DNA from 2 places in the Glutamicibacter sp. FR1 genome. Region 2 is predicted to be linked to the other one. Evidence: predicted binding sites of a transcription regulator. Region 2 holds the regulator's gene; the other holds the start of a gene.
What was found. Region 2 encodes LexA, which represses DNA repair genes until DNA is damaged. Its sites were predicted from a motif close to TCGAACANNTGTTCGA; they were not measured.
Positions count from the first base shown of each region.

Region 1: a site for LexA is predicted at 14,731-14,746, ahead of ACLQ8T_RS08990 (DUF6504 family protein). Genes of this name have one in related genera too.

Region 1 is NZ_CP178602.1:1,845,222-1,860,858, forward strand. It holds gene ACLQ8T_RS08930 (M3 family metallopeptidase) at 1-5, shown strand, start outside; gene ACLQ8T_RS08935 (GNAT family N-acetyltransferase) at 5-772, shown strand; gene ACLQ8T_RS08940 (dihydrofolate reductase family protein) at 847-1,407, opposite strand; gene ACLQ8T_RS08945 (hypothetical protein) at 2,102-2,311, shown strand; gene pdxS (pyridoxal 5'-phosphate synthase lyase subunit PdxS) at 2,860-3,762, opposite strand; gene ACLQ8T_RS08955 (HIT family protein) at 4,494-5,060, opposite strand; gene thrS (threonine--tRNA ligase) at 5,084-7,099, opposite strand; gene ACLQ8T_RS08965 (winged helix-turn-helix domain-containing protein) at 7,220-7,855, opposite strand; gene ACLQ8T_RS08970 (MFS transporter) at 7,935-9,512, shown strand; gene ACLQ8T_RS08975 (VOC family protein) at 9,752-10,192, shown strand; gene ACLQ8T_RS08980 (nucleotidyltransferase family protein) at 10,199-10,807, opposite strand; gene ACLQ8T_RS08985 (DNA polymerase III subunit alpha) at 10,891-14,346, opposite strand; gene ACLQ8T_RS08990 (DUF6504 family protein) at 14,383-14,691, opposite strand; gene ACLQ8T_RS08995 (S-(hydroxymethyl)mycothiol dehydrogenase) at 15,171-15,637, shown strand, end outside.
Region 2 is NZ_CP178602.1:1,085,763-1,101,399, forward strand. It holds gene ACLQ8T_RS05190 (ATP-dependent DNA helicase) at 1-788, shown strand, start outside; gene ACLQ8T_RS05195 (glycoside hydrolase family 76 protein) at 933-1,979, shown strand; gene lexA (transcriptional repressor LexA) at 2,036-2,755, opposite strand; gene ACLQ8T_RS05205 (LysM peptidoglycan-binding domain-containing protein) at 3,014-3,367, shown strand; gene ACLQ8T_RS05210 (histidinol-phosphate transaminase) at 3,448-4,554, shown strand; gene hisB (imidazoleglycerol-phosphate dehydratase HisB) at 4,577-5,197, shown strand; gene hisH (imidazole glycerol phosphate synthase subunit HisH) at 5,198-5,833, shown strand; gene ACLQ8T_RS05225 (hypothetical protein) at 5,851-5,985, shown strand; gene priA (bifunctional 1-(5-phosphoribosyl)-5-((5-phosphoribosylamino)methylideneamino)imidazole-4-carboxamide isomerase/phosphoribosylanthranilate isomerase PriA) at 6,015-6,752, shown strand; gene ACLQ8T_RS05235 (SseB family protein) at 6,974-7,855, shown strand; gene ACLQ8T_RS05240 (MFS transporter) at 7,897-9,234, shown strand; gene ACLQ8T_RS05245 (GNAT family N-acetyltransferase) at 9,231-9,782, opposite strand; gene ACLQ8T_RS05250 (DUF1844 domain-containing protein) at 9,879-10,244, opposite strand; gene infC (translation initiation factor IF-3) at 10,573-11,223, shown strand; gene rpmI (50S ribosomal protein L35) at 11,389-11,583, shown strand; gene rplT (50S ribosomal protein L20) at 11,688-12,335, shown strand; gene ACLQ8T_RS05270 (TrmH family RNA methyltransferase) at 12,471-13,325, shown strand; gene ACLQ8T_RS05275 ((deoxy)nucleoside triphosphate pyrophosphohydrolase) at 13,351-13,791, shown strand; gene ACLQ8T_RS05280 (LppM family (lipo)protein) at 13,878-14,507, shown strand; gene pheS (phenylalanine--tRNA ligase subunit alpha) at 14,650-15,637, shown strand, end outside.

The sequences.
Region 1 (15,637 bases), 760 kb from region 2:
AATAATGACCACTATTGCCTCCGCACAGGAAGCGCTAAGCCACTGGCACCAGGCACTGGCAGTAGCCACCGGCGGCAAAATCTTTACCACCCACGGATGCTCATGGGCCTGGCAGCCGGTACGCAAGCGCCTGATTCTGTTGTTTCCTGAGCAGCCGGAGCAGGCTGGCCTGCGCCCGGCGCTGGCCGAGGGCCACCGGCTAGGCGCCCGGCGCGTGGAAGCATGGGTCAACTCAGGCGCCCACTCGGATGAGCTGAAGGCAGCAGGATTCTCCGATAATGCACAAGTCTCATGGCATGCTGGCCCGTTGGCCATTCCCATGGATCGCTGGAACGGAAAGATCCGTTTGGGCAATAATGTGCCTGAGGCCTCCGGCGCTGATGCGGCCGAACTGAACGTGACGAACCTGTGGCGCGAGACCAGTACCCAGCTATCCAGCGGGCATCCGGCCTTGCGTCGTGTTGAGCATGCCTTGGCTCGCACCGACGAGGGAGAGATCGTCGGCCGGGGCTTTGCCCAGCAGGGCCTGAACGGACAGCTCATGGTGCATGCCCTAGCTGTAGGCAAGGAACATCGCCGCCATGGCATTGGCACCGCCTTGCTGCACGGCCTGTCGCGTTCCATGATCAATCCGCTGTCGCCTCCAGACGACGAGGTGCCGCAGGAGCTGCTCGCAGCGGCCACGCCGTCCAGCGCCGACTTCTTCAGCGCCAATGGGCTCAAGCTTCTTGGTCGCGGACGCCACATGGTGTTGCGCTCGTGGAACCAGTAGCGAACAGCTAAAACGGCGGGAACTTGACTGGCCACCGAATTTTCCGGTGGCCAGTCGAGTCTTTTAAAACTTGTTCACTTGGTTGGAAGGACCCGGTAGACGAGGCGGGCAAATGGCCCGGCTTTCCTTGCTTCTGCCAGTTCCAACCGGTCACTGCCAATGCTGCGCGGTAGCAATGCGGCTCCTGCAGACAATGCTGCTGGGGCAACAGTCAACGCCAGGGTGTCGAGTGCGTCAAGATCCAGGAACTGTCCCAGCAGCTCTCCTCCGCCGAGCACCCAGATGTTCTTCTCCCCCGCGGCCTCGCGGATTTCAGGCAAGAATTCTCCGACCGCACCATTGACCAAGCGGACGTCAGCGCCCTCGGGAATTGGCAGGTCCCGCGAGGTGAAAACATACGTGGTGATCCCCCGATAATATTCCTGCCACTTCTGCGGGTTCTCGATGAACTGCTCGTTCTTGATCAGCCATAGGTAGGTATTCGCTCCTTCCACATGCACGCCGACATTCTTGGGCAGCAGGTCCGGGTCGGGGTCTTGGGCCCCCGGAACATCGAAGAGCCATTGCAGGCTATAGTTTTCATCTGCCAGAAAGCCGTTGAGGGTGACAGCTGCGTCGAAAATGATCTGGCCCATGCTCTCTAGTCTGCCATGTCCGGAGCACTATAAGTACGACTCCACTGGGATCAATTCGCGCTTGCGCCACGCAAGTTCCGTGACGGACGATAATGCTCGAACGCCAAGCCATCGACAACGAAGGTGTAGTGTGCCTGCTCAGCGATGGCCCCACTCGAGACCGGCACATGGGCCTTGACGTACACAAAACAATCTGCGCCGCCGAATGCCGCACCTCGGGTTGATATCTGCCGGCAGCGCCTGATCGGCATCTCCGAGCTTTAGCCCAATGCACGTGGTTGGTACACACCAGTGCGACCAGCAGCAAGGTCTGATCGAATTCTCAATCGGCATTTTCTGCTTGGCTCGACCCGAGAACTCGTCTCCGATCGCGGGAATTCGACCTACGGTCACCAATCGCCCATCTTCTAGGCTTTCGAATACATTCCGAATAGCCTTGAAATATATCCATCCCAGCTGAGCCTCCAACCCGGACTAGGCGCTCCTCGGATCTGAGCAAGCACTCACCCGAGGTCTTCGCCGAGGCGGAAGAACATCCAGTCACGGTAACCCGTCGTGACGGGGAGACACTGGTGCTGATGTCACAGCGGGAGGCCGATGGACGCGCCTGTCTACTGCACTTTGCTGCGCAATTGATCATCGTACCCCTCGACGACCGGGGTACCCTGGCTGAGCGCATGAGCCAGAACTTCCCATGGTGCTTGCCCAGTCGCCTGCTGATCGCGAGTCCTGTGCGCAGGAGCTTGTCGATGCTGCTCGGGCCTCATTCTCCACCAACCAGCTTCAATTGGCGATCTCGGAGCTGACCTCATGGAAAGAGACTGCTACGGCAGTCGCCGCGGGACTCGGCAGCGCCGATCTTGAGTGGCTCGATGACGTTGAGATCGCCGTGGAGCGCCCCTGATCGTGGCTGCTGCCAAGAAGGGGAATCTGGTCCCCGGCCTCCGAAGAAGGTCGGATACGAGATCCGCTTCGCTACCACCGATGCCCAGAAAGGATGGCGGGAACTGGTTGAGGCGATCTGAAATCCAATGTCGGACGCCTGGGACTTCCTCGCACGCAAACCCTAAGCCACCACTCCGACGAATTATCGGCTGAAAGGTGAACTCGGGACGGTCAAACGCGGTGGTCGATCCATGAGAGGTGGCAGCATAAGGCTGGTGCGACGGGTACCGCTCGGATCTGGTTCTACGTGAGTGGCCATATGGTGTCCTTGGAACAGGTGCACACCATTCATCGAAACGAGACGAACTAACTTCGAGCGGTGGCATACGCCGCGTCCGTTCCAGCGGTCAGCAATTGCCGGACTCGATTAGAACCTGGACATAGTTCTATCCAGACGCCGCTCCTGCACGGGTAAATGGTTGGGCCTCTGACCAGCAACCGGTCGCAAAGGCCCACGCCACCGAGAAGTTCGGTAGCGTGGACCTTTAGCACTTATGGAGTCAGGGCTTACCAGCCGCGCTCAGCCAAGCGGTGTGGCACCGGCACGTCGGCGACGTTGATGCCGACCATCGCCTCGCCCAGGCCGCGAGAGATCTTGGCCAGCTCGTCCGGGTTGTCGAAGAAGGTGGTGGCCTTCACGATGGCTTCGGCACGCTGCACCGGGTTGCCGGACTTGAAGATGCCCGAGCCGACGAACACGCCGTCGGCGCCCAGCTGCATCATCATCGCGGCGTCGGCCGGGGTGGCGATGCCTCCAGCGGTGAACAGCACGACCGGCAGCTTGCCGTTGGCGGCGACTTCCTTGACCAGTTCGTATGGAGCCTGCAATTCCTTGGCTGCAACATACAGCTCGTCCTCTGGCAGGGCGGACAGCTTGGCGATCTCTGCACGGATCTTGCGCATGTGGCCGGTGGCGTTGGAGACGTCGCCGGTGCCGGCTTCGCCCTTGGAGCGGATCATTGCAGCGCCCTCGTTGATGCGGCGCAGGGCCTCACCGAGGTTGGTGGCACCGCAGACGAATGGCACCGTGAACGGCTGCTTGTCGATGTGGTTCTCGTAGTCGGCTGGCGAGAGGACCTCGGACTCGTCGATGTAGTCGACGCCCAGGGACTGCAGGATCTGCGCCTCGACGAAGTGGCCGATGCGGGCCTTGGCCATGACCGGGATGGAGACCTCGGCAATGATGCCGTCGATCATGTCCGGGTCGCTCATGCGCGAGACGCCACCCTGGGCACGGATGTCGGCGGGAACGCGCTCCAGCGCCATGACTGCCACGGCACCGGCGTCTTCTGCGATACGTGCCTGCTCCGGGGTGACTACGTCCATGATGACACCGCCCTTGAGCATTTCGGCCATGCCGCGCTTGACGCGGTCCGAACCGACGACGGAGTTCTGGTTGTTCGTAGACATGGAGGAATGGTTCCTTTCGACACTGCGGTGACTCGTTTTGCCCCAGAATTTCAGGGTTTTAAGCGAGGTGGTACGCCAGTAATCGTAGAATCGCTTTGCTTTATTACCTCACGTGTTGCGTCACAATACAGCACCGGGAGACTTGTCTACCGATCAGAGGTTAGTGCGTAACATAGTCTTTCGACACAAATGTACTAGTCAAACATATTTTAGGCACGTAGTTGAGGGTTTGCTTCCAGTACCTCAGCCACAGCCCCTTTTGCCGCCCCTTCACCCGCGTCATATTCCCCGGCATCCCATCGCACCGCTTCATCGGACATGCATCGCACTAGGCTCATGCCTCTTTGAATCGTTGCAGCCGCTTCCCGCAGTTATCAGGCATCGCCCAAGAGCCGCGTGGTCCAGGCGCGGGTATAAGACGGATCCGGGTCGTCGACACGTTCTTGGATGCCTGCGAGGCATTCCGCGAACTCATCAATCCCAGGGTTCCCCGTTTCCATGACCTGAAGCCGCGCGCGATCATCTGCCGGACAGCGCCCAAGAGCCCTAGATGGTATTGGGACTCGCTCTGCGCCTCGACCGCGAGGCGTTGCGCCAAGTTTCCGCAACTATCTACGAGACACTGCTTTGATTCAGGCCCGCATCGCGATTCTCGCGTTAAAATCGCGTTAAAAACCAGTGGCCCAGCAGGACATATTGATGTCCTGCTGGGCCCGCGAGCCGGCTAATGCCTAATTCGGTGTTTCGCTGTCCCATGCCTCGGCAATGGCGCTGCGAACCTCGGAGAGGGTCTGCGGGATCGCCTTGGTCTGCGCGATGATCGGGAAGAAGTTCCCGTCGCCATTCCAGCGGGGCACGATGTGCTGGTGAAGGTGGGCGGCGATGCCGGCTCCCCCGGCTTCGCCCTGGTTCATGCCCAGGTTGAAGCCGGCAGGGTTGGACACCTTGCGCAGCACACGCATGGACTGCTGCGCCAGCGCCGCCATTTCCGCCGTCTCCTCGACCGTGATGTCGGTGTAGTTCGGCACGTGGCGGTACGGGCAGACCAGCAGGTGGCCGGGGTTGTACGGGAACAGGTTCAGGATCACGTAGCAGGTTTTGCCACGGTGGACGATCAGCGCCTGTTCGTCGGTACGGCCGGGACCTGCGCAGAATGGGCAGCTGGCCTCATCCTTGACCTGGTCCTGCCCGCCCTTGATATAGGCCATCCGGTAGGGAGTCCACAGGCGCTGGAACGAATCCGGCACTCCGGCGAGTTCGAAGTCGTCGGTGACGGACTGGTCTGCGTGTTCCTGCATGCTCAATGGACTCCCTGTCCGAACTAGTTGTTGTTGTCGCGGTTCTTGATGGCTTCAACGATGCGGGCTACCGCATCATCGATGGGCACCTGGTTTTCCTGGCTGCCGTCGCGGAAGCGGAAGGACACGGCGTTCGCATCAGCATCTTCGCCGCCGGCGATGAGCACGAATGGAATCTTGTCCTTGGACGCGTTGCGGATCTTCTTCGGGAAGCGGTCCGACGAGTCATCCAGTTCCACGCGGACGCCCTGCGCCTTGAGCTTGGCGACAACCTCTTCGAGGTAGCCGTTGAAGGCCTCGGCCACCGGGATCGCGCGAACCTGCACCGGCGAGAGCCATGCCGGGAAGGCGCCGGCGTAGTGCTCGGTGAGCACGCCAAGGAAACGCTCGATGGAGCCGAACTTCGCGGCGTGGATCATCACCGGTTCCTGGCGGGTTCCGTCGGCAGCCTGGTACTCCAGGCCGAAGCGTGCCGGCTGGTTGAAGTCATACTGCACGGTGCCCATTTGCCAGGTGCGGCCGATGGCGTCCTTGGCCTGGACCGAGATCTTCGGCCCGTAGAACGCTGCACCACCCGGGTCGGCAACCAGCTCGACGCCGGATTCGGTGGCCACGCGCTCAAGCACCGCGGTGGCTTCCGCCCACTGCTCGTCGGTGCCGATGAACTTGTCCGACTCCGGATCGCGGGTGGACAGCTCCAGGTAGAAGTCGTCCATGCCGAAGTCCTTGAGCAGCGAGAGCATGAAGTTCAGCAGGTGCTCGACCTCGGCTGGGGCCTGCTCCTTGGTGACGTAGGAGTGCGAGTCATCTTGTGCGAAACCGCGCACACGGGTCAGGCCGTGAACCACGCCGGACTTCTCGTAGCGGTAGACGTGGCCGAACTCGAACAGGCGCAGCGGCAGTTCGCGGTAGCTGCGTCCGCGGCCGCGGAAGATCAGGTTGTGCATCGGGCAGTTCATCGCCTTCAGGCGGTATTCCTGGCCCTGCTTGGTGATGTTGCCGTCTTCGTCGCGCTCCTCGTCGATGTGCAGCGCCGGGAACATGGTGTCCGCGTAGTACGGCAGGTGGCCCGAGGTGTGGAACAGCCCGTCCTTGGAGATGTGCGGGGTGCCCACGTACTGGAAGCCCTCTTCGACGTGGCGGTCGCGCACGTAGTCTTCCATCTCGCGCTTGATGATGCCGCCCTTGGGGTGGAACACCGGCAGACCCGAGCCCAGCTCGTCCGGGAAGGAGAACAAGTCCAGCTCGGCGCCGAGCTTGCGGTGATCGCGGCGCTCGGCCTCGGCCAGTCGCTCCTGGTAGGCCTTGAGGTCTTCCTTGGTTGGCCAGGCGGTGCCGTAGATGCGCTGCAGCTGCTTGTTCTTCTCGCTGCCCAGCCAGTACGCGGCGGCCGAGCGGGTCAGTGCGAACGCGTTCTTGATCAGCTTCGTGTTCGGCAGGTGCGGGCCGCGGCACAGGTCCTTCCAGACGGTGTCGCCGGACTTGCGGTCGACGTTGTCGTAGATGGTGGTCTCGCCGGCGGCGACCTCGACGGTCACGCCTTCGCCGGAGGTGTCCGCGGAGTCGGCCTTGGCCAGCAGCTCGCATTTGTATGGCTCGTTGGCCATCTCGGCCTTGGCTTCCGCTGGGGATACTTCGCGGCGGACGAAGAGCTGGTTCTGGTTGATGATCTTCTGCATCATCTTTTCCAGCTGCTTGAGGTCTTCCGGCGTGAACGGTTCTTCGACGTCGAAGTCGAAGTAGAAACCATCGGTGATGTACGGGCCGATGCCCAGCTTGGAATCCGGGCGCAGCTGCTGCACAGCCTGGGCCATCACGTGGGCGGTCGAGTGGCGCAGCACCTCCAATCCTTCTGGATCGTTGATGGTTACGCGGGTGACAGTGGTTCCGGCTTCCAGTTCGCGGGCCAGGTCGCGCAGTACGCCATCGACGTGCATGACAACCACGTCCTTGTCATTGGCGAAATGCTGCAGACCGGTCGTTCCCGCGTCCACCTGTACCTGCTCGCCGTCAATGGTGAGAGTCAGCTGCTCGCTCATGAGATCGGGTTCTACCTTTCAATCTGTGATGGCTTCATAGCTTGTGGCATACCTTGGCCACAGCCAGCCAGAATCCAGTTTAGTTCAGCATTGCGTCGCGCAACCGGTTCACTTCGGGTTTTACGCCGATTGTTCGCCCGAGTGTGACCCGTTCAACAGCTCGTCGGCCGACAGTAGCCCGGAGTAGTGCCACAGCTTGCGCTGTGAGGCTGGTTGCGAACTGGCGATCTTCCCGCTCTGCTGGTCCTTGCGGAAGGCGGGGATCACCGCATCCAAACGGCGTTGCAGCTCCTGGCGTTCATCTTCGGTGAGCATCAGGTTGCTGGTGCTCAGCTGCGCCAGGTCCGGCCTGGAATCGCTGGCTCCGTACCAGCGCTGGGCGTGGGCCAAGGCGGCTTCCAAGCGCCGCTGCTCGTCGTGCATGACCTGCCCGAGGTAGGCGTTCATGGCGGTGGCAGAACCATCCCCGGTGCGATCCGCGGGCTGGCCCGTGGTGTAGCCGGTAGCCGCCGGACGCCAGACGCGGTCGCGCTTGTCGCGCGCCAGCTCGGGAGCCTCCTCGATCATCTCGGCCTTGGCCAGCTCGCGCAGGTGGAAGCTGACCTTGTTCGGGGCCAGACCCAGCAGTTCGCCGATATCGGAGGCGCGCCCGGTGCCCATCGCCGCCAATGCATCGAAGATCTGCCTACGCAACGGGTTGGCCATGGCCTTGAGCATTGGCGCGGTGAACGTGACATTCGACTGTGCTTGGGTCATGGGATCAGCATAGCAATTGCCCAAATTAAGTTGCGCAAATTCTATTGCGCAAGTTTATTTGCGGGTCTATGGTTGATGCATGACCACGGACCAGACTCCCCTGATTCAGCCGCAGGCGACCGCTGCCGGCGCACAACTGCTGCCGGCATTGCATTACCAGCGCAGCTACCGCATCTGGTGGGTCGCCGACACCACGGCCTTGCTGGCTGGCGGCATCTACTCCTTCGTGCTGCCGCTGATCCTGCTGGGACTGGCCGGTTCGACGGTGCAGGCCGGCACGCTGGCCGCCCTGGGACTGGCCGCGCGGGCCAGCTTGACGCTGCTTGGCGGCTCCGTGGCCGACCGTTCCGACAGGGCACGCATGATGCTCACCGGAGGGATTTGCGGTGCGACACTCACCTTGGCACTGGCAGTGGCCAGCATCAGCGGCTCGCTGAGCGTAGCAGTGCTCTGCTTGGCCCACGTGCTCATGGAACTGCGTTCAGGCTATTTCGGTGCCGTCACGAATGCCGCACTCAAGGACGTGGTCCATCCCAAGCAGTTGGGACGAGCCATGGCGGCAAATCAGGGACGCGATTCGGTGCTCCTGCTGGGCGCGGCTCCGCTGGGCGGGCTCCTGCTCGGATTCGGAGCAGGGTTTGCCCTGTTGGCTGTCAGTTTCCTGCAGCTGCTCGCCGCCGCTTCGGGGTTCGCGCTGCGCGGACCATTGCGCGCAGCCGAAGCCATGTCAAAGCCCATGGAGCACTCCCCGGCGGGCAGCCGTCTGGTCTCGCCCGGCATCGCGGCGGGCATGCGATGGTGCTTCGCCAGGCCGCAGCTGCGCAGCCTGCTCATCCTGATCACCGTCATCAATATCGGAACCAACGGACTGAACACGACGTTGATCTATGGGTTGCAGCAACGCGGCGAAACCCCATGGGTAATCGGCCTGGTATCCACATTCATGGGCCTGGGCATGTTCGCCGGTTCGCTGTTCGCCGGACGCTTGATCGAGAAATTCCGGACGGGCGTGCTGGCCTGCAGCTGCTTGAGCGTTCTGGGCGGAGCGATGCTGCTAATGGGCTTCAACACAAATCTGCTCTGGCTGGGTGCCATGCTGCTGGTGGCCTACCTGAGCGTTCCTGCGTTGAACGCGTCGGTCGGAGGCTACTTCATGGCAGTAGTCCCGCGGGAAATGGCAGGACGAGCCAATTCCCTGATCTTGTTCATGGCCCTGTCGGCTCTGCCGCTGGCGCCGTTCCTCACCGGGCTCGGCCTGCAATGGCTGGGCATGGGACCGACATTGCTGTTCTTCGGCTCACTGGTGATCGTTGCAGCTATCGCCGCCTGGTGCTCACGGCACGTGCGCGGCATCCCGCACCCGGATCAGTGGTCCAGCGAACCGGCGAGCGCAAATTCTCAGATCGACGTGGAGGCGAAGGAATCTGCAGGTTTGGTTTCTGCAGAAGACGAGCCGACGCAGGTTCAAGGAGAACCGAGCATGAAAAACTATCCAGCATCAAACTCATCCTTTTCGTCCCGGCGGCTTGGCTTGCGCCGCACGCCCAGCAGCGTACAGCGCAACCATCACCTGCCGAGCCGCGTCGACCTGGAACTCCACGCCCAGCGTGAGCGCGACCTGTCATCGCCGCGCAATGAGCAGTGGATCCATCTGTAGTCAGTCAGAATTTGAACTGCCTGCAGTTTTCCCGGAAGCTCGCACTATGCGGACGACCCCGATAACCAGCACCGCGAATAGCGCAACTCCCCCTGCGGCAGTGACGAGCCCTCCTGAGGTCGAGAAGTAGTGCGAGGCAATACCCACAAAGAGCACGCTGACGCGCAACCCGATCCACACCATGAGGTGTTCGCCTTCCAGGCCTATCATTCGAGATCAGGGCATCCTAGGCTGGTTACATGAACAAGTCGGCCCCGCCGACCATCAGCGCGATCACCCTCGGCGTGCGTGATGTCGGTGCTTCAACCAGGTTCTATACCGAGGGGCTGGGTTTCGAGCTGGTGCAGCCAGCCCACCCGGAGATTGCCTTTGTCCGTGCCGGGCATTCCTTGATGCTGGCCTTGTGGGACGTTACGCAGATGCCCAGCGAGTATGGCGACATCGGACACGGCGAGAAGGCTCCCCCTGTGTCGCTGGGGCATAACGTGCACACCGATGAGGAAGTCGAGCGGTTCTACCGGCGAGCGCTTGATGCCGGAGCGCAATCCGTGACGGCACCGGCTGTGCAGCCGTGGGGCGGAATGAGCGCCTGCGTGGCCGACCCTGACGGGTTCCGCTGGGACTTCGTGCATAATCCGTCATTCGTCATTGATGCGGACGGGCATGTGTCCTCGGTTTGAGGTTTTTCAGCCTTGGGTGATGTTTCTCGATGTTTCCGACTCGGGCCAGGGTTCTGCGGTCAGCGACGGCCACTGGGCTAGCCACCGTTCGATCTTGGCTTCGTAGACATCCCGCGGGGCAAGCACTGGGTTCGGAACGATCTTCCGGGCGAATAGATCTGCAAACCCATGCGGGGCATAGGTGGCTACTTGCCCATGCGCATCGCGAGTGACCGCAAAGCAGCAGGTCTTCGCTGCAAAATGATCGATGGCATCCGTGGAGCTGGTGAATGGAATAGCAGGCACGCCGAAGTGCTCCTCGTACCAAATGTGGACGCGTGCTTCATTGCGGACTTCGATTTCTGCGTCGATGCCTTTGAAGAGTTCTTTGGCCCGGCGTATGACTGCGTCTTCCGCCTCATAGGACGTATCTTCATCGAAGTAGAAGAAGTCGTAGTCGCGAATTCCGTTTTGCGGGTCCTTTCCCTCAAGCACGTTCCATACCGTTTGGAATAGTGCACCTGCGGTGAGCCACCAGTCCGAAACACCTAGCTGTGGCGCAAGGTGGAGGATTTGCTGGTTGATGGGGTTTGCTTGGACGCACTTGAGAAAGAATTGTTCATCCGGTGCATCCATGTTCGTTTGCTCCTCACGTCAAGTACTCGCCCCATGAGACCCAATGTACTTGTTGGGCAAAACCCTGTCATTGGATGAGCGCATCACGCCCCTCTCTGGTCCAGCCCTTCGGCTTCCATCCGCTTGGCCAGCTCACCGACGCTCTCGATGCTGCGAGCACCTTCGCCGAGCTTTGGCCGGTAGCTGATTTGCGGGCGGCCCTGCTCTTCAAGGTATCCCGCAGCGGGCAAGGTTTCGGGCTGATGCAGATCCCAGGCGTTCAGCGCCTGCAGCGAGATGCCACGTGGTCCGGTGCGCCGGGTGACTCCGTGGATGAGCAGCATGCGGGTGGAAAAAAGCAATGGCCCGGTACGTTGCTGGGTGTCGTCGAAGAAGGTCGCGTCGATGCAGCCGGTCCCGTCGTCCACGGAAATGAAGACCACGCGCTTGCCTCCGCGCATGGGCGGGGTCTGGGTGGCCACGCGCACTCCGGCGACAAGCACCTCGGTTCCGTTGCGCAACTGCAGCAGCTCGGCCGCTTGGGTGATGGGCAGGTGCGCCAGGCGTTGCCGGTAGGAAGAGATCAGGTGCTCGCTGGCATCCAGGTGCATCAGGTCCAGTTCGGTACGCACCACTTCGGCAGGTTCCAGCTCGGTTCCGGTGGCCTTGATGTGTTCGATTTTCCCGAGGTCAAGCGCCAGCTGCCCGGGGCCGGGCCGGTATTTGGCCGGAAGGGAGCTGTGGGCCATGGATTGCGTGTGGGCGATGGTGTCGGCACGCGAGGTCCCGGCGAGCAGGGAGTCGAAGACGCCGAGGGCCGCGAGGTTCTGGTAGGTGCGGCGTGAGAGCCCCGCGCGGGCGCGGACATCTGCAAGGTGCTCATAGGGCTGGCCGGCGACCAGGCGTTCGACTTCGCGTTCGCTCATCTGGTGGATGTCGCGGAAGGCCAGGCGGACCCCGTAGCGTCCAGGGCGCAGCGAGCTGGGCGCGCGTGGCACCACCGGGAGCTTCGCTGGAGCGGATTCGAACACCCGTTCGACCCGGTAGTGCCCGGTGGAGCGGTTGATGTCCAGCGGCAGGATGGGGATGCCCATGCGCCGGGCTTCGGAGACCAGCAGCCGCTTGGGGTACATGCCCGGGTCGTGCTCCCAGATGCCGGCAAGGAAGGCTTCGGGGTGGTGGGCCTTGAGCCAGGCCGAGTGGTAGGTGGGCACGGCGAAGGCCGCCCCGTGGGCTTTGCAGAAGCCGAAGGACCCGAAGCCGGAGAGCACTTCCCAGACCTTGTCGATCGTCTCCTGGCTGTAGCCGCGCTTGGTTGCTTCGGTGCGCACATAGCGTTCTACGGCTGGTTCCTTGTCCGGATTCCCCAGCAGTCGGCGGTAGACATCGGCCATGCCCAGCCCGCAACCGGTCATCACATCCAGGATGCGCAGCACCTGTTCATGGAAGACGGTGACCCCATGGGTTTCGGCGAGCGCTGGAATCAGGTCCGGGTGCAGGTATTGGGCCGGGGCGAAGCCGTGGCGGTGCTCCAGGTAGGGCTTGACCATATTCGATTGCATGGGGCCAGGGCGGAACAGCGAGATGTCGATGATCAGGTCGTTGAATTCGCGCGGGGCGAGCTTGCCGATCAGCTCGCGCTGGCCCGGGGATTCGATCTGGAAGCAGCCCAGGGTATGGGTTGAGCGGATCAATTCGAACGTGGGTCCGTCATCCAGCGGCACCCGGGACAGGTCGATCGCTCCGGCAGCGGAGATATAGCTGTCATCCACGTGCCCTCCGGCGCGCGCGACCGACTGCTTGTCCGGGTGCATGCGGGCGATCTCTTCCAGGGTGTAGGCGATGGCTGATTGCATGCGCACCCCGAGCACGTCGAGCTTGATCAGCCCCATCAGGTCCATGTCGTGCTTGTCGAACTGGCTCATCTGCAGCCCGATGCCCGACGGCTGGACCGGGGTGCGGTCCAGCAGGCTCGCGTCGGAGAGGATCACTCCGCAGGGGTGCATGGAGATATGGCGCGGCAGCCGGTCCAGGCGTTCGGTGGCGTCGATGAGGATATCGAGCTGGGTGTCATCGGTAATGCGTTCGGCCAATGCCGCCAGTTCCGGCTTCTCGGTGAGCGCTTCGCGGAAAGAGGACGCGGAGAAGCGCCAGAGCTGCTTGGCGATCTCGTCGACCTGCTCCTGCTCCACCCCGAGGGCGGCTCCTGCATCGCGGACCGCGCCGCGGGCACGGTAGGCGTTCTGCATGCTCATCAGGCTCACGCGCTCTTCGCCGAAGCTGGCGAAGATCTCCCGGTAGATCTCGTGGCGGCGTGCGGACTCCACATCGATGTCGATGTCCGGCAAGGTGGTGCGGGTATCGGAGAGGAAGCGTTCGAACACCAGGTCATGGGTTAGCGGGTTCACCTGGCTGACGCCCAGCAGGTAGTTCACCAGCGAGGAGGCGCCGGAGCCGCGGGCGGCCACGCGGATTCCCATGCCGGTGATCAGCTTGACGGTTTCGGCGACGGTCAGGAAATACCCGGCGAAGTCCAGCCGGTCGATCACCCCGAGTTCCAGAGCCAGCTGTTTTTCAATGAGGCTGGGTTTGGCGTGCGGCAAGAGCCCGGGCACCGCTGCGTGGACTCGCTCGGTGAGTTCTTGCATGGCCGGACGATGCAGGCCGATGACCTTGGCTTCGGGGATGACCGGCTTCTTCCATCCGAGATCGGCTACCGGGTCGGCCGCAGCCCATTCGGCAAGCGCCTCGGTTTCCCGCAACAGCTGTTGAGCCCAGCTTCTTTCGGTGGCCTGGCCGATTTCCTTGGCCAATTGGCGCATCTCTTGCGGGGTTTTCAGCCATCCTTGGCCGTTGGGTTGGCAGGAGTCCAGATTCTTCAGGCTGTGCAGGGCGCGCGCCGAGTCCAGGATGTCTGCGGTGACCGCACCGTCGGGATCCACGTAGCGTACAGCGTTGCTGAGGACTGCCTTGATCCCCCGCTCGTGGGCGTAGCGCAGCAAGCGGCCTGCTTCGCCGAGGCTGTAGCGCGACCCGGGACTGGACAGGTGCGTGGTGATCTCCACGCGCAGCATCTTTCCCAGCCGCTTCTTCCAGTTGGCAAGCAGCGCCCGGGCGTGGGCATAGTTTCCCTTGAGGATTGCGCGGGCAACATCCGATTCCCCGCCGAGCAGGACCATCAGGTTCCCGCCGGCGCCCAGATGCGCCAGCTGCCCGGCTTCCAGGCCCGGAACACCATGCGAAGTGCCATGCGCGAGGGTAATTGCCCGGCACAGCGCCGCATACCCGGCGCCATTGCAGCGCCCACGGGCCAGCAGGACAATCCGCCCTTGGGCTTCCCCGTGGCTATCAAGCACCGCAAGGTTCACCCCGAGAATCGGATGCAGGCCTTCTGCCATGCAGGCTGCCACATGCTTGACCGTCCCGTACAGCCCGTCCCGGTCAGTCAACGCAAGCATCTGCGCCCCCTGCGCCTTGGCCGCCTGGGCCAGCTGCTTTGGGGGCGAGACGCCGTAATGGGCGCTATATGAAGAACTGACGTTCAGATGGGTGAAGCTCATGGAGGTCCTTCGAAAATATGTTCCCCTGCCGGGACATCAGGCGCTACGGGCCAGCGAGCCATGCACCCGCACCAGGCGCCACCGCTCAGTTTGCGCATCAAAACTCACATCGACGCTGTGCACTTGGCTGGATCCGCGCACGGCGACCAGCTGCAGGCGCCACATCTCATAGTCGGCAATCCCCGCACCGGCTCCGCGGGGAATCCGCAGGTTCTCGTCCCACCATTTGCGGCGCTCGAACCAGCGCTGCGGTTCGGCCACCAAGCGATAGTCCTGCCCCTGCCAGCTCACGCGCAACGGCATTCCATTCGCTGCGCGAGCTACCTCGATCGACTCGGTGAACATCCCCACGTGCACACTCCTTACCTAGTAGAATCATTCTATTCGAACATGTGTTCGAATGACAGTTACACTAGTCAGCGCGACCGACAGTTTGGGTTAGCCGAGCGCAGCGGCTCCAGCGCCGACAGGCTGGCTAAATAGGCCCTGCGAAAGGCCGTGCTGAACGCACAGGGCAAGGAGTATCCGACGTCGCGGCAATCTGGAACAGCGATGCATCGCTGGCAAGCTGCGCATCATGAGCCAAGGCTAGGCGCAATTTGGCGAGGTACCCGATGGGAGTGGGACCCTGCTGACCATCAGAGCTGGAGCTCGAGGAGCAGCCCTTGCACCGTCACATATGTTCCGGGAAAACCGTGGTGCACCTGCGCAAATTGGCTCTGGGCGAAACAGCCTGCGTCATTGTGTCGTGAATGTTCCATAAGCGCCGGGGACACCGATAACATCGAGACAACAACAGTCAATCGTTCCAGGAGCTAAATCCCATGCCTCATAAGGTCAAAGCCGTTGTTTCCCGCGCCAAGGATGCGCCGGTAGAGGTCGTCGACATCATCGTTCCGGACCCGGGCCCCGGAGAAGTAGTCGTCGACGTGCTCACCACCGGTGTCTGCCACACCGACTTGCACTACAAGCTCGGCGGCATCGGCGACGAGTACCCCTACCTGCTGGGCCACGAGTCCACCGCAGTCGTCAGCCAGATCGGCGAGAACGTCACCAATGTGAAGGTCGGCGACCGCGTGATCCTGAACTGGCGTGCAGTCTGCGGCCAGTGCCGCGCTTGCGCCAAGGGCGAGCCGAAGTACTGCTTCAACACCTTCAATGCCACCCAGAAGATGACCCTCGAGGACGGCACCGAACTGTCGGCCGCCCTAGGCATCGGCTCCTTCGCCGAGAAGACCCTGGTCCACTCCGGCCAGTGCACCATCGTGGATGAGGAAGCCGATCCGGCAGC
Region 2 (15,637 bases):
AGCTGCGCGAAGGGCTGTTCGATGGGCGCACGGTCGTCTTGACCAGCGCTACCTTGGCTATCGGTTCGCAGTTCGATTCGGTCGCAGGCTCGCTGGGCTTGATGGGCGCCGGGGCTCCGTCCTGGACTGGCGTGGACGTCGGCAGTCCCTTCGACTACCCGAAGCAGGGCATCCTGTACGTAGCCAAGCATCTGCCCAAGCCGGGCCGCCAACTGGCTGCGGAGACGCTGGATGAGATCGAGGATCTCATCAAGGCCTCCGGCGGCGGTGCACTGGCTCTGTTCACTTCGAAGCGCTCCGCCGAAGAAGCGGCAAGCATCTTGCGCGAACGCCTGGACGTGGACATCCTGTGCCAGGGCGAGGGCAGCATGAAGTCGCTGGTCGAGCAGTTCAGCAGCGAACGTGACACCTGCCTGTTCGGAACCATGACCCTGTGGCAGGGCGTTGACGTGCCAGGAGATTCCTGCCGACTGGTCATCATCGACAAGATCCCGTTCCCGCGCCCGGACGATCCGATCTCCAAAGCCCGTTCCGAAGACGTGGCCAAGCATGGCGGCAACGGCTTCATGCAGGTGGCCGCCACCCATGCGGCGATTCGCCTGGCCCAGGGCGCTGGACGCCTGATCCGTTCGGTCGGGGACAAGGGCGTGGTGGCGATCCTCGATTCGCGCATGGCCACTGCACGGTACGGCAGCTTCTTGAAAGCAACCCTGCCGCCGATGTGGCCGACTGTCGACAAGAAGGTCATTGCCGGTGTTCTCCAGCGTTTGAACCCGGACGGTAAATAGCCGAATCATGGAGCATGAACTTGAGCTGTCCTTGGACTGAGGGCAGCTCAAGTTCTTTATGCCCTATCTGCAGGATGCTCGGCGATGCACTAAGGTCTGTGACAAGAACTGATGCCGCGTGAATCGAAAGGCACCATGGAGTCCATGCAAGAATTGGCACACCAAGCCGCCATCGACACCCATCAGCGTTTCGGGCGTCGCCTCTTGCGGCTGCCCGGAACCTGGATTGGGCAAAGCTACAGCAGGGCGCACCGGTTGCGCGACGGAAGCATGCTCAGCGATCTCAATGGCTGCGCGCACCCGTTGTCGGAGTGGAACTATTGGTGGCAGGCGCATTATCTGGATGCCATCATTGATGACGGCCACTCCTATCTGGCCGCAGGCGACGCGGAATCGGCGCGTGCCGAGCTGGCCCGGGCCAATCATCTGTTGCGTGGCATTCGAATTCGCAACTTCGGGATGCTGCCCAACTACTTCTTCGACGATATGGCGTGGCTTGCCTTGGCTAGCGGCCGTCTGGCGCAGTTCACGCTGGCCGTGACGGGAGAAGGAAACCACGCTGCTCAGACTGCAATGCGGGTGCTGGGAGAACAGCTTCAAGCTGGCATGGACGAGGTGCTGGGCGGCGGCCTGTACTGGTCGAAAAAACGGGATTTCAAGAATACGCCGGCCAATGCGCCGGCGGCCCTGTTCTTCGGCCGAACCGGCCAGGAGGACACCGCACGGCAGGTCCTCCAATGGCTGGAGAAGAACCTGTTCAGCGCCGAGCGTGGGCTGTATCTGGACGGGCTGCGGTTGACCAGCCAGGGGCACACGATGGAGCCAGCGGTCTATACCTATAACCAGGGCACGGTGCTAGGCGCGTTGCTTGAGCTTGGCGAGCCGGCCGATCTGGCTCACGCCCAGGTGCTGATCGATGCGACCACGCACTCGCTGTCTTCCGCTGCCGGAGTACTCGCGTTCAACCGCGGGGGAGACGGGAATCTTTTTGCCGGAATCCTGTGCCGGTATCTGGCTCTCGCCGCGAAAGATCACCGCTTGGAAGCACCAAGCAGGGAGCAGGCCAAGGATCTGGTCAAGGCAACTGCAGGCCATCTGACCGACCAGGAACCACGCCGGCTCTCGGCGGCAGTCCAGCGCTGGATGATCTTCGCCGCGGCCGCCCAGATCGAGCTTGAGGCCGGCGACTAGCTGATTAAACGAAAATTGCGCTGGTGCCAAGCACCAGCGCAATATCCACACGAAATCTAGAGTGAGCGCATGACCGAGACGACCCGTCCCATGATCTTTGCTGCATCACCCAAAATCGGTTCGTAGCGCGAGTTCTGCGGAAGCAGCCAGGTATGCCCATCACGCTGCCGGAAGGTCTTGACGGTCGCTTCCTCGTCCAGCAGGGCTGCGACGATGTCGCCGTTGTCTGCCGTCTGCTGTCGGCGGACAACTACCCAGTCGCCGTCGCAAATCGCGGCGTCAACCATTGAATCGCCGGACACCTTGAGCATGAACAGTTCGCCGTGGCCCACGAGCTGACGAGGCAACGAGAAAACATCCTCGACGGACTGTTCTGCCAGGATCGGACCGCCAGCAGCAATACGGCCAACCAGCGGAACCATGGTGGTGTCAGCAGAAGTGCTCAGTTCAATGATCTTGGCGTCTTCGCTGGCAGCCGGCTCGACCGGCTCCGAGGCCTCGGCCTTTTCGGCATCGTCGGACAATTGCAGTGGCAGCAGGATTTCCATCGCGCGCGGACGGCGTGGGTCTCGACGGATATAGCCGAGCTTTTCCAACTGGCTCAACTGGTGGGTCACGCTCGACAGACTCTTGAGTCCGACAGCGTCGCCAATCTCACGCATCGATGGCGGATAACCGTTCTTGCCGATAGACCGCTGGATCGTCTCCAGGATCTTCTTTTGGCGAATCGTCAGCGAACGTGCATTCGATCGGGGAGTGCGTTGTGATGCTGACATGAGATTTTGCCTTCCCTAGCAATCATTCGAAAGTTTGCGTGTCCAAACTGTCGGAGCTAGATGGTGAGATGTTTTCATTGCTCGTCTACTTCGAAATCTTAGTAGATAAGCGAGCTTCTTTCAAAGATTTGTTCGAAAACTTCTGGACAAGTTCCGCGAACCTCTGTTAGAACAGATGTACGAGGTTCGAACAAGTTTTCGAATCCGTACTTTCGAATAAAAATTCGCATCACTTGAATTTCTTGAGGAGACAACGTCATGGCTACCGTCGCACTTGACTCAGATCAGACCCAAGCGCCGCTGAAAATCCGCATCAACCGCCGCGGTTGGGCTGTGCTGGTGGGGATGCCCGTTTTCGCACTCACGATCGCTGCTGCTTTCTTCTTCTCCATGTTCGCCTCTGACGCGCATGCCGCGGCAGAAGATCCTGCTGGGGTTGGAACCATCGATGTCACCGTGATCCCCGGGGATACGCTATGGAGTTTGGCTCGCGACTATGCCACCGGTTACGACGTGACGTCCGCAGTTGGCCACATCGCGGAGCTCAACGCCTTGGACGGCAGCGAAATCCAGGTTGGAGATACCTTGTCGATTCCGGTCCTTGCCGGTTAGCTTCCCCCGCTGGCTAGAGTTTGTTACCTGCAGCCGTAGCGGATTCACTGGCGGGCTCGCTGCGCACGTAGACTTGATGCGTGAATGACCGCAGTGAACTTTTGAGTCAGCTGCCCTTGCGTGAGAATCTCCGCGGGCTATCCCCTTATGGCGCACCGCAAATTGACGTGCCGATCCAGTTGAACGTCAACGAGAACACCCATCCGTTGCCACCGGTAGTCGTAGACGCCATTGCCCAGGAAGTGGCCAAGGCAGCGGCAACTCTGAATCGCTATCCCGACCGCGAGTTCACCGAGCTTCGTGAACTTCTTGCCGATTACCTCGGCCACTCGCTCACCAAGGAGAACATCTGGGCCGCGAACGGTTCGAATGAAATCCTGCAGCAGATCCTGCAAGCCTTCGGCGGTCCAGGCCGTACCGTGATGAGCTTCGGCCCCACCTACTCCATGTACCCGCTGTTGGCCAGTGGTACTGATACCACCTATATCGCCGGTGAACGCGCCGAGGATTTCACCCTGTCCGCCGAATCTGCAGCCGCGCAGGTCCGCGAGCACAAGCCGAATATCGTGTTCCTGTGCTCGCCGAACAACCCCACCGGCACCGCCCTTGGCCTTGATGTCATCACGGCCGTGTACGAAGCCATGAGCGAGCACAACGGCATGGTGATCGTTGACGAGGCGTACGCCGAATTCTCCTTGGCCAGCACCAAGTCCGCACTGAGTCTGCTTGAAGGCCGCCAGCGATTGATCGTCTCGCGCACCATGTCCAAGGCATTCGGCCTGGCCGGCGCACGCGTCGGCTACCTGGCCGCCGCGCCAGAGGTCACCGATGCCATCCGCTTGGTGCGGCTGCCGTACCACCTGTCGGCCGTGACCCAGGCAACGGCGATCGCCGCCTTGAAGAACATCGAGTTGCTGCTGGCGCAGGTCGAAGACATCAAGTCCCAGCGTGACCGCATCGTCGCGCGCTTGAAGGAACTGGGCCTGAAGCCATCGGTCTCCGACTCCAACTTCGTCTTCTTCGGTGGCGTCGAAGACCCCCACGCTATTTGGGAAGGCCTGTTGGAAGCCGGCATCATCATCCGCGACAATGGAATTCCGGGGACCTTGCGTGTTACGGCCGGAACCGAATCAGAAACCACAGCCTTCTTGGAACGACTTGCCGAACTGCTCGGCTCGCAGAAGTAATCAAAGACAAGCGAAGGAAGACATGTCTGCCGAATTGATTGGCGCACGTCGCGCCCGCATGGAACGCGTGACCAGCGAATCGTCCGTATTCGTTGAATTGGATCTCGATGGAACCGGAGTCTCGGAGATCAGCACCTCGGTGCCGTTCTATGACCACATGCTGACTGCGCTCTCCAAGCATTCGCTCATCGACCTCACCGTGCGTGCTACCGGCGATACCCACATCGATGTCCACCACACCGTTGAGGACACCGCGATCACCATCGGCGAAGTGCTGCGCGTGGCGCTGGGCAACAAGGCAGGCATCCGCCGCTTCGGCACCTCCTACGCTCCGCTGGACGAGGCGCTGTCCCGTTCAGTCGTCGATGTCTCGGGCCGGCCATACCTCGTGCACTCCGGCGAGCCTGCTGGCCAGGAATACCACTTGATCGGCGGACACTTCACCGGCTCGATGACCCGCCACGTCTTCGAAGCCATCACCTTCCACGCACAGATCTGCGCTCACATCGAGGTGCTCTCGGGCCGCGACCCGCACCACATTGTCGAAGCGCAATTCAAGTCCTTCGCCCGCGCCTTGCGCGAAGCCGTAGAGCGCGATGAGCGCATGGGCGACAAGATCCCATCCACGAAGGGTGCCCTGTAAGTGGAGAAGAAAACAGTAGTTGTCCTGGACTACGGTTCAGGCAACGTCCGTTCCGCCGTGCGCGCCTTGGAAGCCGCCGGCGCCGAGGTGGAACTGACCGCAGACCCGAAGAAGATCGTGGCTGCCGACGGACTGGTAGTCCCGGGAGTCGGCGCCTACGCCTCGGTCATGGAGCAGTTGACCGCAACCGGTTCCCTGCGCTGGATCGGCCGCCGCATCGCCGGTGGCCTGCCCGTCTTGGGGATCTGCGTGGGCCACCAGGTCTTCTTTGAAGAAGGCGTGGAGCACGGGGTGAAAACCGAAGGCATCGGCGAATGGCCGGGCAAGGTTGAACGCCTCCAGTCGGATGTCATTCCGCACATGGGCTGGAACACGGTGCGCCCGCCGGAAGGATCCAAGCTTTTCGCAGGCATCGAGGACGAGCGATTCTACTTCGTGCACTCCTACGCTGTGCAGAAGTGGGAATTCGACGTCACCCAGCCGGCGATGACCCCGCCGCAGGTGACCTGGTCGACGCACGGGACGCCATTCGTGGCCGCCGTCGAAAACGGCCCGCTCTCGGCAGTCCAGTTCCACCCGGAGAAGTCCGGCGACGCTGGCGCACAGCTGCTGCGCAACTGGTTGGGGACACTCTAGGCATGTGGAGCCTCATCTTGGGTGTTATCGGGGCCTTCCTGATCGGCGGGGCCATTTCGCTGAAGAACCAGAAGGCCCATATTTCATGGATCATCGCGCTCTGGGTGCTTGCAGGCATTAGCCTGATCGCAGCCTGGGCCCTGACCTACTAACCACTTTTTACTTCTTCACTAAGGACATCATGAGCGAGCAACCAATCCTCGAACTCCTGCCTGCGGTAGATATCGCCGGCGGCCAGGCAGTGCGCCTGGTCCAAGGCGAAGCCGGTTCCGAGACCGGATACGGCGACCCGCTGGAAGCTGCGCTTTCCTGGCAGAACGCCGGGGCCGAATGGCTGCACCTGGTCGACCTGGACGCAGCCTTCGACCGCGGAAGCAATGTCGAGATCGTCCAGCGCATTGCCAAGGAACTGAACATCAAGGTCGAGCTCTCCGGCGGCATCCGCGACGACGCCTCCCTGGAACGTGCACTGGAATTCGGCGCTACCCGCGTCAACCTCGGTACCGCCGCACTGGAAAACCCGGAATGGACGAAGCAGGCCATCGCCCGCCACGGTGACAAGATCGCCGTGGGCATGGACGTGCGCGGAACCACCTTGTCCGGCCACGGCTGGACCAAGGACGGCGGCGACCTGTGGGACGTCCTAGCTCGCTTGGAAGACGCCGGATGCGCCCGCTATGTTGTCACCGACGTGACCAAGGACGGCACGCTGCGCGGTCCAAACGTTGAACTGCTGCGCGAAATCGCTGCCAAGACCAGCAAGCCGATTGTCGCCTCGGGCGGCATCTCCTCGCTTGAAGACCTCCGCGTCTTGCGTGAGCAGGTTCCTGAAGGCATCGAAGGCGCCATCATGGGCAAGGCGCTGTACTCAGGCCAGTTCACCTTGCAGGAAGCCCTCGATGTGGCAGGCCGCCGCTAGGCACCAAGCCCCATCCGCGAAAGGCGATTCAGAAGCTTCCTGCTTCTGAATCGCCTTTCCATTTGTGAAGCCGGATTTCTGCAATACCTCCCCCTGGCAGCGATTGCGCACAGACGGCAGGGAGTGAAATCTGAAATGCCACCGTTCGGGGTGGCCAAGCTCATGAATGCAGTTTTGGAACTTCCTGCCAACAACCTCGAAACCACCGATAGCATGGAGCTATGAGCACCGAGCAACCTGAATCCGCACCCAAACGCCATCTGCCGGGACATATTGTCGCTGCGCTGGCGCAGGCAGGCTCAAAAACCGACTCTGCCGGCCAGGATTGGGAAGGCCGCGACCTGAGCGGCGAAGGCAACCCCCTGCATAACTTCGACAAGGACGACGGCAAGGCCGACGCCAATGTCGTTGCCGCTTTGGCAGCCTTGCGAGCCGGCACCGCGGGGGAGGGCGAAGTGCATCAATCCTTGTCACAGGCGCGCGTTTTCGTTGCGGTGGTCGCCCAGCTCGGTGAAGAAGCGATGACTGAACACGGCTTCGCCTCCGATAAGGAAGCCGATATGGCGCTGGTGAAGATCAAGGCCCCGGATGGCCGCATGGCTCTGCCGATCTTCACCACAGTTGAACGGCTTCAGACGTGGCACAAGGAAGCTCGGCCGGTGGCGGTCTACGCCCCGCGGGCGGCCCTCTCGGCAGTCAGCGAGGAATGCCAGCTGCTGGTCCTCGATCCCGGAAGCGATTTCACCTTCGTGCTTCGACGACCCGGGGTCTGGAACCTGGCTAAGCAGATCGAGTGGATTCCGAGTTATCAGAATCAGCAGATCGCCAACCTGGTGCAGGATGCAACCGAAGGCTTCAGCCAGTTGCAGACCGTCAAGGTTGCCCCGGGCAGGGGAGTCGGCTCCCGCAGCAAGGACGGGCAAGTTGTCCTTGGCGGAGGTTCCGGACCGGAACTGAACCTGCAGTTCGTCTTTGCTCCTGGAACGAGCGAAAACGATGCACGCGAGGCAACTCGCGCAATCCACGGGCGTTTGTCCCAGAACACCGAATTCGCTGAAGCAGTGGATTCCCTCGAACTCAGTTTGCACAGCGCGCCGAGCTAGACCGGCGGGCTCCTTTTGACCAGATAAGGAACTTTCCGGGCATGAAAAGCTATTGGCAGATCCTGCGCCAGCCGCAGATCTCACTGTTGTTGCTGATTGGCATGATTGCCCGCCTGCCACACTCTGCCTTGAGCATGCTGCTGCTGCTGCATCTGGTGAACAACCTCGACCAATCCTGGGTTTCAGCGGGCCTGGTCACGGCAGTCATGACCCTGGGCATCGCCATGGGCGCCCCCTGGCGCGGAGCCCGCGTGGATGTCTGGGGACTGCGCCGCGCGATGATCCCCTCGGTGATCGTCGAAACCCTCGTCTGGTGCACGGTGCCCCATGTTCCGCTGGTTTGGGTCTACCCCTTGGCCTTCATCGGCGGGCTCTTCGCACTGCCGGTCTTCTCCGTGGTGCGTACCGCACTGGGCATCATGACCACCGGTGAGCAGCGCCGTACCGCCTTCGCCCTGGACGCAACCGCCACCGAACTGGTGTTCATCGTCGGCCCGGCCAGTGCCGGCATTGTCGCCACCCAGGTCAGCAGCGTCATCGGCTTGAGCGTAATTGGCGTAACCTCGACGGTGGCCGGTTTGGCGCTGATGATCCTGAATCCGCCAACACGCAGCGACGACCCCAAGGCGATTGCTTCACGGGCCAACGTGCACGAAGAACGCCTGGGCGCGGAAGCCAGCTTCATTGCCGCCGCACCGATGGGCGTGCCCGAAGTCGAAGGCGAGCTGATTGCCGCCGGCATGAAATCCGCCCGTGCCCGGATCAAGCAGCGCGGACGCAACTTCAAGAACCGTTTCAACTGGGTCAGCGCTTCGGTCCTGGCGGTCTTCATCGCCTCGGCCGGAGCGGGCATGCTGCTCACCGGCACCGAGGTGGCCATCGTGGCCGAACTGGATGCGTCGGCGCAAAGCCACCAGCTTGGGCTGGTGTTCTTCTTCTGGTGCGGCGCCTCGCTGATCGGCGGCCTGATCTACGGGTCGATGACCCGGGTCATCTCTCCGCTGGTGCTGCTGCTGACCATGGCAGTGCTGACCATACCGATGTATTTTGCGTGGGATACCTGGTCGTTGGCGCTGTTCTCCGCCTTGCCCGGCTTCCTCTGCGCGCCAACGCTGTCGGCGGCCTCCGAATGGCTTACCGACCTGGTGGCTGAAAAGCGCCGCGGCGAAGCCATGGGCTGGTACGGATCGGCGATGACCGCTGGCACCGCGCTGGGCTCTCCAATCACCGGCATCTTCGTCGACAACTTCGGTCCGGCTCCTGCCTTTATCGGCATCAGCACGATGGCCGCGCTGGTTGTAGTGATCGCGCTGATCGCCCAGCAGATCCGCCGTCGCGTGCGCCGTGTCCGCCGCCGTCGCCTGGAAACGATCGCCTAGGCGCGAGGCGCTGGCCTGAGCCGCGAGTACATGTACATGTCCTTGCGGTCGGAGCCCACCCGTTCCCAGCTGCGCAGCAACCCTTCGCGCTGGAAGCCGCAGGCTTCGGCGGTCCGCCACGACCCCTCGTTCCAGGGCTCCACGTAGAGCTCCACCCGTTCGATGCCCGGATGCTCCAAGCCCCAGGCCGCCAGCGCGGTCAATGACTGCTTGGCAATGCCACGCCTGCGCCACCCAGGGGCGATCCAGTATCCGATGCTGGCCCGGCCCTGGTGGGCGTCGCGCAGCCAGAGGCCGATCTGCCCGGCAGCGGCATTTGTCGACGAGTCGGCGATGGCAAATGAGTACCCGCTGCCCTCGGCGACCCGGCGGTGCTGGCGTTCAATGAATGCCGCGTAGTCCGCTTCGGTCCCTTGCGCCGGGACAGTGGTGATCCGAGGAATGTACGGGTCAGCGGACGCCTGCCGCACGGCAGGGATGTCGCTGGGCTGGAAGGGGCGCAGGCGGTAGGCCCCGGCGTCCAGCACTGGCTGTTCGAGCATCTGCATGCTTCCAATCTAGCCGGTGATCCGAACAACAATGGACCCGTTTCCCGAAGGAAACGAGTCCATGATGTTAATCTCTTAAAATTCGGCCAATATTACCTAGTTGACCGGTCCGGTGAACTTCTCGCCCGGGCCCTTGCCTGGTGCATCGGGGATGATCGAAGCTTCGCGGAAGGCCAGCTGGAGGCTGCGCAGTCCGTCGCGCAAAGGCGCCGCGTGTTGGGAGCCGATCTCCGGCGCACCGGCGGTGACTAGGCCTGCCAGTGCGGTGATCAGCTTGCGGGCCTCGTCGAGATCCTTCAGCTCATTGGCATCTTCGCCCTCTGCAAGGCCGCACTTGACTGCTGCTGCACTCATCAGGTGGACAGCAGCGGTGGTGATGATTTCAACTGCTGCAACTTCAGCGATATCGCGCACCTGCTGGTCCACAGTGTGCTGGTGCGAGTTGGTGTCTTCGTTAGTCATACTGCTAAGCTTGTCACAGACCGACTCGATGCCGGTACTTCTCGCAGTTCTCCAGTTAGCCCTGGACGAGGGATTCGTACTAGTATTGAGCCATGCAAGTGGAGGCCAACTCCCACCCGCTGTCGCCGTTTCAGGCTTCCGGGTAATTCGGCAGGATCACAGCAATGCGATCCCCAAGCGCTTACGCGGGAACTTCCCGTGTTCGGCTGTGTCGTTCTTTCTGGCCTTCGCCTGCAATCGCAGACGGAGGCCTTCTTTGTTTGCGGTCATGGATTACGAATTTCAGGAGTGACACATCAGCGATCCACGCATTAACGAGCGCATTCGCGTGCCAGAGGTACGTCTCGTCGGCCCTAATGGTGAGCAGGTAGGCATCGTCCGCATTGAGGACGCGCTTCGTCTTGCTCTCGAGTCCGATCTGGACTTGGTCGAGGTGGCACCCAGCGCCAAGCCTCCAGTGTGCAAATTGATGGATTTCGGCAAGTACAAGTACGAAGCCGCCGTCAAGGCTCGCGAAGCTCGTAAGAACCAGACCAACACGGTCTTGAAGGAAGTCCGCTTCCGCCTGAAGATCGACACCCACGACTACGAGACCAAGGTCGGCCACGCAGTGCGCTTCCTGGGCGCAGGCGACAAGGTCAAGGCCATGATCCAGTTCCGTGGTCGTGAGCAGCAACGTCCAGAGATGGGCATCCGCTTGCTTGAAAAGTTTGCAGCAGACGTCGCCGAAGTTGGAGTCATTGAGTCCAGCCCGCGCATCGATGGCCGAAACATGGTCATGGTTGTTGGTCCGCTGAAGAACAAGGCAGAGGCTCGCCGCGAGCAGCAGCAGAAGTCGGGTGGCCGCAATTCGGCCAAGCGCAAGATCCGCACCGACGCTCCGGTCGAGACCGAGGGCCAGAATGTCGCAGCTTCCATGGATGATGACGCCCGCGCCAAGCTGGAGCAGGCACGTCAGGCAGCTGAAGGCGACGCCTAGCCAAGCCTGTTGGGCTTTCGGGCCCGTCACCGTTCACGGTGAAGGATTTTCCTCCGGGAAGATCCAACTACAAAAGAACAACAGCGGTCACCTTTATCGGGGCCCGCTTCGGATGATCCCCACCCGGTGCCTTACCGGGTGGAGCACGTAAGGAGAACGGCAGCTATGCCGAAGTTCAAGACTCACAGTGGCGCCAAGAAGCGCTTCAAGCTCACCGGCAGCGGTAAGCTCGCTCGCCAGCAGGCCAACCGCCGCCACTACCTGGAGCACAAGTCCTCGCGCGTTACCCGTCGCCTGGCTTCTGACCAGATCGTCGCCAAGGCCGATGTGAAGACCATCAAGCGGATGCTGGGCCTCTAAGCTCTCCCTTTCGCACTACGGGGAAGCAATACCCCACCACCCATAGATTTCACCCATCCCGCGGCATTGCGGGCACTGGGGAACTGACTTGAAGGAGTACACACGTGGCACGTGTGAAGCGGGCAGTAAACGCCCACAAGAAGCGTCGCGTCGTTCTGGAACGCGCAAAGGGTTACCGCGGTCAGCGTTCGCGCCTGTACCGTAAGGCCAAGGAGCAGCTGCTCCACTCGTTCGTTTACAGCTTCAACGACCGCCGTAAGCGTAAGGGTGACTTCCGCCGCCTGTGGATCCAGCGCATCAACGCTGCATCCCGCGCCAACGGCATGACCTACAACCGCCTGATCCAGGGCCTGAAGGCTGCTCAGATCGAGGTTGACCGCCGCATGCTCGCAGAGCTGGCTGTTTCGGACTCGAACGCTTTCGCCACCCTGGTCAAGGTTGCAAAGGACGCTCTTCCAGCTGACGTCAACGCACCAAAGGCTGCTGCTGAGGTTGCTGCCCCTAAGGCTGAGAAGGCTCCAAAGGCTGCTGCCAAGGCTGTCGAGGGCGAAGGCGTAATCAAGGCTGTTGAAGGCGAAGACGCTCCTGAGGGCTTCGTCATCAAGGGCAACGCCGGCTCGAACAAGTACCACGTTCCAGGTTCGACCTGGTACGAGCAGACTGAAGCAGAGTACTGGTTCAACTCCATCGAAGCTGCCAAGGCTGCAGGCTTCGAACCAGCTGGCGGCGAATCCCGTCAGCAGATGAAGTAATTCTCTTCTCCCTTTGAGCTGAAGCTCAGGTAGGACAGATCACAACGAAGGGCGGGTCCCGCGCATAGCGCGGACCCGTCCTTTGCGTGTATCTACCGGTATTCTCGAGTCATGAGCAGTTTTCCTCCAGAAGTGATGTCCAATCCACGCGCTGAACGGGTCAAGGCCATCGCGCGGCTGGCCAAGAGCAAGGGCCGCGAAGCCACAGGCGAATACCTCGCCGAAGGCCCGCAGGCTGTTCGCGAAGCGCTCAAGGCCCATCTGGAGGACGACAACCTGGTCCAAGGCGTCTACGCCGTCGGCGGGTTCCTGGAAAGCCACGAGGAATTCGCGCAGCTGCTCGACGAGGCGAAGGTGCCAACCCGCATCGTCACTGGCGAGGTGCTGCACGCCATGGCCGACACCCAGACCCCGCAGGGCATCCTCGCGGTCGTCGCCATGTCCCAGCCGCAGCTGAGCGAGGTGCTGGACACCAAGCCGAAGCTGATCGCCGTGCTCTGCCGCGTGCAGGATCCGGGCAACGCCGGCACCATCCTGCGCGCCGCCGATGCCGCCGGAGCCGATGCGGTGATCCTGACCAAGGGCAGCGTAGACATCTACAACCCGAAGGCCGTGCGCTCCACCGCCGGCTCGCTGTTCCACCTGCCGGTGCTGAGCAACATCGAATTCGACCACCTGGTCGCCGCCGCGAAGAGGACCGGAAGCCAGGTCCTGGCAGCCGACGGCTATGCCGCCCACAACCTCGATACCCTGCAGGATGCCGCCGCGCTGCGCGCACACCAGCCAGGCACCGCCACACCCGAAGGCCAGCCGGTGCTCGAAGCGCCCACCCTGTGGCTGTTCGGCAACGAAGGCCAAGGCCTGGACGAGCACGAGAAGGACGCCGCCGACTACCGCGTGGCAGTGCCACTCTACGGTGTCGCCGAATCCCTGAACGTGGGTACCGCATCCACCGTCTGCCTGTACGCCTCCGCCCGGGCCCAGCGCTAAGCGCAGAAGACCATCCTGAATACCCATGAGCACTGAACTCAAGCAAATTGTCGCCGTGGCCATTGTCGATGACCTGGCCCAGCCCACCAAGCTATTGGCCGCGCGCCGCAACCGCCCAGCAGCCCTCGCCGGACTCTGGGAATTTCCCGGCGGAAAGGTCGAACCGGGGGAGAGCGAAATCGAGGCCGTGCACCGCGAGCTGCGCGAAGAACTCGGGGTGCAGCTGCGTCTTGGCGCCCCGATCCCGGGCCCGCATCCGCAAGGCTGGCAGCTGAACGAGAAGGCCGCCATGCGCATGTGGTTCGCCCAGATCGCCGAGGGCGAACCAGCACCCCTGGACGGGCATGACCAGCTGGCCTGGCTCCAGCTCGATGATTCGCTGGGCGCTATCGTCCCATGGATTCCAGCCGATGCGCCGATCGTTGCGGCATGCCTGGCCCTGGCACGTGCAGGGGCGCAGGGCTAAACACCCGTAAGCTTGATACCACGCCAACATCTGGCATATTGCCTATCGCCGATATTTTTTGAGGAGCACACTTCGTGAAGCGAATTATGAGCGTTATCGCTCTGGCCTTCGCCGCCGTCCTAGCACTTTCCGGCTGCGTCAACATGAACGCAGAAGTCGACATCTTGGGCAAGGACAAGGTCGCCGGGGCCATGCAGCTGACCCTGCACAAGTCGACGCTCAACGGCGTCAGCTTCGAGGAAGTGCTCAACAGCCAGATCGACATCGAAGCGATGGAACAGCAGCTGGGGGACCAGTGGAGCTACAGCAAGGTTGATGATGGCGAGAACGTGGGCCTGCGCTTCGAGACCACCAGCCCGATGACCTACGTCCAGCTGGCCGACGCATTCAGCCTCTTCGGCTTCGAGATCAACCTGAGCGACGACGGGCAGGAATACACCTTCTCGATGCCGGGCGACAAGGCAGCCGTGGATTCCTCCTTCACCGAAGCTAACCTGCACGTCACCTTCCCGGGGGCTGTCACCTCGCACACCCCGGGTACCGTTGAGCACAATACCGTCACCTTTGACATGATCCAGGGAGCCACCGCCTACGAGGCCACCGGCAAGGTCAACCACGCCATGTTCTACTCCGCAGTGTTCGGCGGGGCGCTGCTGGTCTTGAGCCTGGTCTTCGTGGCTGCATTCGCACCCAAGGCCGCGAAGGAAGCGCACTAGAAAGCGGGAACCCCGCTTCAAGGTAAGAAGCTTCACGCCAAGGGCCCGTCATCGGTGAAACGATCACGGGCCCTTAGCCATAGAATGGAAGCAGAGAATTCTACGCGTAAGTACAAGATAAGAGTAAGGATCGATCGATCCCATGTCTGATCAGACAACTGAACAAGCTCCTGTCGGGGAGTCAAATGTTCCGCACCCAACCGATGAAGCAGGCATCCAGCATGCTGTCGACGCCGCCCTGGCAGCCATCGAGGCATCCGGCGACCTGAACGAGCTGAAGGAAGCCCGCTTGGCCCATACCGGCGAAAAGTCGGCGCTGTCGCTGGCCAACCGGCAGATCGGTAAGCTGGACAAGTCCGAAAAGGCCGTGGCCGGCAAGCTCGTGGGCGGTGCCCGCGGACGCGTCAACAAGGCGCTGGCCGCCCGCACCGTGGTGCTGGAGGAAGCCGAAGCCGCCCGCATCCTCATCGAGGAAACCGTGGACGTCACCGCGGCAGCCCGCCGCCGCCGCGTCGGCGCCCGCCACCCGCTCTCGGTGCTGCAGGACCGTGTCGCTGACATCTTCGTCGGGATGGGCTGGGAAATCGCCGAGGGCACGGAAGTCGAATCCGAATGGTTCAACTTCGATGCGCTGAACTTCAAGCCGGATCACCCGGCCCGCGAAATGCAGGACACCTTCTTCGTGGAGCCTGCCGACGCGCACCTGGTGCTGCGTACCCATACCTCCCCGGTGCAGGTCCGCTCGATGCTCGAGCGTGATGTGCCGGTCTACGTGCTGTGCCCTGGACGCACCTTCCGCACCGATGAGCTGGACGCCACCCACACCCCGGTCTTCCACCAGTTCGAGGGCCTTGCCGTGGACAAGGGCCTGACCATGGCCGACCTGCGCGGCACCCTGGAGCACTTCGCGCGGCAGATGTTCGGCGCCGAAGCGCAGATCCGTCTGCGCCCTGCCTACTTCCCGTTCACCGAGCCATCGGCCGAGCTGGACATCTGGCACCCGGGTGCCAAGGGCGGTCCGCGCTGGATCGAGTGGGGCGGCTGCGGCATGATCAACCCGAACGTGCTGCGCGCCGCAGGCATTGATCCGGAAGAGTACTCCGGCTTCGCCTTCGGCATGGGCATCGAGC